One region of the Clostridium chauvoei genome, then DNA from elsewhere that is predicted to be linked to it. Evidence: predicted binding sites of a transcription regulator. Region 1 holds the regulator's gene; the other holds the start of a gene.
What was found. Region 1 encodes CtsR, which represses protease genes until heat stress. Its sites were predicted from a motif close to AAGGTCAANNAAGGTCAAAT; they were not measured.
Positions count from the first base shown of each region.

Region 2: a site for CtsR is predicted at 2,235-2,254, ahead of clpB (ATP-dependent chaperone ClpB). Genes of this name have one in related genera too.

Region 1 covers NZ_CP018624.1:2,413,504-2,416,948, forward strand. The annotation lists gene BTM21_RS11370 (ATP-dependent Clp protease ATP-binding subunit) at 1-1,606, opposite strand, end outside; gene BTM21_RS11375 (CtsR family transcriptional regulator) at 1,677-2,132, opposite strand; gene BTM21_RS11380 (MBL fold metallo-hydrolase) at 2,345-2,977, shown strand; gene BTM21_RS11385 (DUF362 domain-containing protein) at 3,034-3,204, opposite strand; gene BTM21_RS11390 (heavy-metal-associated domain-containing protein) at 3,321-3,445, opposite strand, start outside.
Region 2 covers NZ_CP018624.1:498,238-501,682, forward strand. The annotation lists gene BTM21_RS02275 (helix-turn-helix domain-containing protein) at 16-2,085, opposite strand; gene clpB (ATP-dependent chaperone ClpB) at 2,315-3,445, shown strand, end outside.

The DNA of each region.
Region 1 (3,445 bases):
TCGCTCTCTTTACAGCCTTTGATACTGCTCTTACTGCTTCCTTTTGACCTATAACTCTTTTATGAAGAATATCTTCTAATTTTAAAAGTCTTTGGGATTCTTTTTGAGTTAATTTTTCTAATGGTATTTGAGTCCATAATGATACTACATTTGCTATATTATCTGGTGTTACTACATACTTATTGTTGTAATTTTGATGTTTCCAATCATCTCTTAAGGTTATACACTCTTGTTTAAGTTCATTTTCTTTATCTCTTAAGCTTGCAGCCTTCTCAAAATCTTGACCTCTTATTGCTTCTTCTTTTTCTCTTTCTATATCTTCTATTTTAAGTTCTATATCTTTTATACTTGGTGGTGCTATTAAATTTTCTATTCTTACTTTAGCTGCTGCTTCATCAATTAAATCAATTGCTTTATCAGGCATAAATCTATCTGTTATATATCTATCTGAAAGCTTAACAGCTGCCTCTATTGCTTCTTCTGTAATTTCTACCCTATGATGCGCTTCGTATTTATCTTTAAGTCCTTTTAATATTTCTAAAGTTTCATTTTTTGAAGGTTCTCCTATATTTACAGGTTGAAATCTTCTTTCTAATGCTGAATCTTTTTCTATATATTTTCTATATTCTTCTATTGTTGTTGCTCCTATACATTTTATTTCGCCCCTTGCTAATGCTGGTTTAAGTATATTTGCTGCATCAATAGCTCCTTCTGCTCCACCTGCTCCTACTATGGTATGAATCTCATCTATAAATATAATTACATCTTCTCTACTTTTTATTTCTTCCATTACCTTTTTAAGTCTATCCTCAAATTCTCCTCTATATTTAGCCCCTGCTATCATGGATGTTAAATCTAAAGATATCAATGATTTATTTTTTAATATTTCTGGAATATTTCCATTAACTATTCTTTGTGCTAACCCTTCAACTACAGCTGTTTTACCAACCCCTGGCTCACCTATTAAACATGGATTATTTTTTATTCTTCTACATAAGATTTCTAAAACTCTTTGATTTTCGTTATCTCTCCCTATCACAGGATCTAATTTTGACTCTTTAGCCATTAATGTTAAGTCTATCCCATATTGATTTAACATTGGAGTTTTAACTGATTTCTTTTTAGGTTTAGTGTCCATTTTTTCAGTTAAACTTTCATCTATAATATCACTTCCTAATAGATACTTATTTAACTTTTGCTCTAAATCTTTAAATTCAACTTTATAATTAGATAATGTAGTATGTGCAACACTCTCTACATCTTCTATTAAAGCTAACAGTATATGTTCTGGACTTATTGCATTATGGTTAAAATTTCTAGCTTTTATTAAGCTATCATCAAATAATCTTTTTGCTCTAGGAGTTAATAGCATCTCTCCTACAGAGATATCATCATCACCAAACCCTAAATAATCTTCTATTACCTTTTTTACCTTTTCTACTGTTATTCCTGCAGAGTATAAAATTTCTCTTGCATATCCACCCTCTTTGAGTAACCCAACAAGAATATGCTCTGTTCCTATATAACCATGTTTAAAATAGTGTGATTCTTTTTGAGCTTCTACTAACACTATATGTGCCCTTTCCGTAAACCTCCCAAAAATCATATATATACCTCCATACCCTAATTTTATATTTTTTAACCCCTCATAAAGTAAACACATTTATATCTAGAATTTATGATAAAATTACCGTTATCATTCCTTTTAATATATCTGCTCTTACTCTATTTTTATCTAATACAGATGTTAATGTTCTGTCATTTAATGATATTTTCATTATTTCATATTCATTATCCGTAATGGATCTTGATTCTCTTAAGTGATCTAATATTGAAATTGCACCATTATATGTGATACTACTACCTATAGAATTGTTTATTATATCTAATCTACGTTCTTTATTGTCATAAGTTACTTTTGTAATAACAATATAACCTCCTCCGCCTCTTCTACTTTCGATTAAATACCCTTTTTCATAAGTAAATCTAGTAGTTAATACATAGTTTATTTGGGAAGGTGCACAACAAAATTTATCTGCTAATTCGTTTCTTTGAATTAACACTTGATTCTCTTCTTGCTCATTTATCATATTCTTTATAAATTTTTCTATTGTATCTGAAATTCTTGCCATCTTTTCACCTTTTTAAACCTAATTTAATTTTGACTTTCTTTGACTTTAATTATATATTAATACCTTTATTATGTCCATTTGGTATCATTGCAATCAATATATATTAATATAATCCACTTTTACTAAATTACCCTAAAATAATTAATCTTTTGGAATTATTTAAACATATTTTTCAAACACTAATAATATTAACTTTAAGAAAGGAGCTTACTATGGAAATTCAATGGTTTGGTGGTACCACCTTTATTATAAAAAATTCAATTGGCAAAAGAATATTAATAGATCCTATGCAAATAGGTGCCAGTATTAAAAAATATGATTTTAAAGTTGATATAATTACTTTAAATAGTCCAGATATATATCAAAATATCGAGCCCTACATTCAGAAAGAATGTACTATAATAAATAGCATTTCTTCTTTTTGTAATGAATATTTATCTTTAAATAGTTATAGTTCCTTTAAAGATAATATAATGGGGGCTAAAAGAGGTGAAAATATAATTTATATTTTTGAAATAGATGGCTTTAGACTTTGTCATTTAGGTACTCTTGGGCATACCCTAAATATTAATTTTGTTTCTAAATTGCAAAATTTAGATTTTTTATTTATTCCTATAGGAGGTCATTTTTCTTTAAATGGTATAGATGCTGCTAAGTTAGCCACATCTATTAATTCAAAGTATATAATTCCTATGTACTATAGAAATTTATATGATTATGCTTACTTAGATGGTCCGCATAAATTCTTATCTCATATGAAATGTGTAAAAAAATGTAATAGTACTTCTATTCAAACTAACTCTTTAGATTTTAAAAACAGTAATACAGTTCTATTACTTGAATGATATTTATTTACAAAATAAAAGAACCGTCATATAAAAGACGGTTCTTCTCATGTACATTACTCTTGAACTGGAGCTCCAACTGGACAAACATTTGCACAGTTTCCGCAATCTATGCAAGTATCTGCATCTATAACGAATTGAGTATCTCCTTGGCTTATAGCATTAACTGGACATTCTGCAGCGCATGCACCACAGTTTACACATGAATCTTGAATTACGAATGCCATAATTAGCACCTCCTAATTAATATGAAATTTATTTCTTCTTTATTTTAGCACAATGATTTCAATTTTAAAAGGGTTAAAAAGTATATCCTTATAGGATTTACCAGTCCTTTTATCCTTTACTCTACATCATATCCTGAATTTTCTAAAGAATTTATTATGTTATCTAGCTTTACAACTCTATCATCATATACAATACTAACTTCTTTTTTAGATACGCTAACTTCACAGGCAATTATTCCTT
Region 2 (3,445 bases), 960 kb from region 1:
TGGTATTTTTGTACTTTATTTAGTACTTTTTATTAAAATTAGCTTAGCTCCATAACCTTTTAGTTCAGTAATTATGTTTAGAATGGTATTTTTTTTCGAATATTTAAAATCAATTTTAGGAAAAGATGCTTTGTGAAGAATCTCTTTCTCTTCTTTATTTAATCTATCTGGAGATCCCATTGAAAGCCAGTAGTTATAAGAAGAACCTATTTTTTCATTAACTTCATAAGTAATTATTCTAGAAGAATGTTTTATATTTACTATATTTAAGGAAAATTTCTTTTTATATACCTTACCTTTTCCTCTCTTTTTATATAAATCATTATAGTCAGCTAAAGAATCTAAATCATCATTATGGGAATATAAAAGGATACAATATTCATCTTCTTTTTTTGTAACAATATAACCGTTATCTAGAGCTACAATTTCATCTCCAAGTTTACTAAGGAGATAGTATGCATAATAAGAAGGTTTTCTTATTCCCATATCATTAACTATACCAGGAGCGCCTATAAATACTTCATTAGTTAAGCTAGTTTCTTTTTCTAATACATCAAAGGCTCTTAATTTATCTAATGAATTACCTTTAAATATTATATTATGAATTATATAAGGAAGCATAAATGCTGTATCATAAATTCTATTACGATTGTTATCATAAGAACTAAAGGAAGTTTCAATAACATCTAAGTTATATTCATCTTTTAGTAAAAGTGTTAATTGTTCCTTTATTTCTTCATTAATTTCAGAGGAAAATTGAAACTTAAAATCCACTATATCAATATATTCGATTTCAGAAAAATACTCAAAAAAACTATTAAGTATATGAATATATTTCTGGGTATCAAATAAAATGTTATCTAAGACTATAAGTGGTTTTAAACCTATATAATCTAAAAATTCTATAACGCTTTTAGCTTTATTCCAATTATAAAATTCAGAATTGGGGAATACCCCCATATCGCTATTGAATAAATTTTCAATTCTACCATAATTAAAATGAACTTCTTCTTGGATTTCTTCTAAAATGTCCTTATTATCTTCGATTAATAAATCAAAAGAGTCTCCAAGATTTATTATTTCTTTATATTCTTTATTAAATTCCTTTAAAGTATCATCCATATTTATATGAATTTTCCACAACTTATTTTCATAATTAAAACGGTCATAATCTTCTAAGTCATAGGAGATATAATCTAGAGCTTCAGATAAAGGGAAAATTTCTGTGATTTTTTGTTTTTCAAATTCTTCTTCAGTTAATTTATTCTTCTTCCTATATTGAAGAGGAGTGCAATTATAGTAAATTTTAAAGTTTTTATTTAAATATCTTACATGAGAAAATCCAACTTCATCAGAAATATCGGAAATACTAAGATCGGTATCTAATAATAACTTAACAGATTCTTCAACACGAGTTAAATTAACTAAATCAGTAAAACTATAGCCAGTAGCATATTTAATTTCATGAGATAGATAGTGTGGACTTAAAAACTCTTTTTTAGCTATATCCTGAAGTGTAATATTACTATCATAATTATTAAATATATATTTAGATATTCTATGATATCTAGCTAATTGATCAGCCTTTTCCTTTAATTCTTCTTTTTCATAAGTTAGATAGTGAAAGTTGTTAATTAAATGATAAAGTAAATCAACTAAAGTCGCTTCAACAACTTCATCATAATCTTCTGTTTTTTGAACAGTTTCACAAAGAATTCGAGATAGAAAAATTCTAAAATCATCATACTCTTCGCCATCTTGAGCATTATCATCACTAGTATTTGTGTAAAAGAAAATATTGTTTATATCTTTATAATACTTTTCAAAAAAGTAAGGATCGATATGAAATACAAGAACTCTATTATCTTCATCACTATGAATTCTATGAGCTTCTTCTACATTTATTATTTCCAATTCTTTTTCTAAAATCTCAAAAGAGTCAGTATCTATATTAACTTTAAGACTTCCTTTAAGAACATATAAAATTTCTATAGAGTTATGCCAGTGAATAGGATATTCCTTTATACTTGTATAAGTAATTTTTACAGGTAAATCCGAAGGATAATTTATATATTCTCTTCTCAAAAAATCATCACCTTCTAAAAATAATAAATTTAAATAAACATATAACGGATTTATATTTTTGTTAAAAGTTTATTAATAGTACTATTATAACCTAACGAGGACAAATTGAAAAATTGGTAAATATTAAAAACAAAAAAAGACTAAATTTACTTTGACTTTCTTTGACTTTTGTATTAATATTTAAATATAGTAAAAAATAATAAGGTAAGAGATAGGAGGAACTAGAGAGATGAATATTGAAAAAATGACTTTAAGAGTACAACAAGCACTAAATGATGCTAGTTTAACAGCAGTAAAATATAACCATCAACAAGTGGAGGTAATTCATTTATTTTCAGCTCTAGTTGAACAAGAAGATGGATTAATTCCAAACATTCTAACAAAGATGGGAATACAAGTTAAAGCATTAAAAAATGAAATAAATAAGAATTTAGATAATATGCCTAAAGTGCTAGGTGAAGGGGCTAATTCTTCAGGGGTTTATGCAACAAGACAAATAGAAGAAGTTTTAGTAAAGGCTGAAGAGATATCAAAAAGATTTGAAGATTCTTATATAAGTGTAGAACATGTTATGCTTGCAATAATTGAAGTTGATAAAAATGGTCCAACTAAGAAGTTGTTAGATAAATTTAATATTAATAAAGATAATTTTATGAGTGTACTAGCAGAAGTAAGAGGAAATCAAAGAGTAGAAACACAAGACCCAGAAGGTACTTATGATGCGTTAGGAAAGTATGGAACAAATCTTACTGATTTAGCTAAAAAGCATAAATTAGATCCTGTAATAGGAAGAGATGAGGAGATACGAAGAGCAATTAGAATTCTTTCAAGAAGAACTAAAAACAATCCAGTTCTTATTGGAGAGCCTGGAGTTGGTAAAACAGCAATTGTTGAGGGGTTAGCAGAAAGAATAGTAAGAGGAGATGTACCAGAAGGTTTAAAAAATAGAGTAATATTTTCATTAGATATGGGAGCATTAGTTGCAGGAGCTAAATATAGAGGTGAATTTGAAGAAAGATTAAAGGCTGTATTAAAAGAAGTTCAAAGTAGTGAAGGAAGAATAATTTTATTTATAGATGAAATTCATACTATTGTAGGAGCTGGAAAAACAGAAGGTGCTATGGATGCAGGTAATTTAATTAAGCCATTACTTGCAAGAGGTGAGTTACATTGCATAGGTGCAACTACTTTTGATGAATACAGACAATATATTGAAAAAGATAAAGCTTTAGAAAGAAGATTTCAACCTGTAATAGTTGAAGAACCAACAGTGCAAGATGCGATTTCTATATTAAGAGGATTAAAAGAAAGATTTGAAATTCACCATGGAATTAGAATTCACGATTCTGCAATAGTAGCA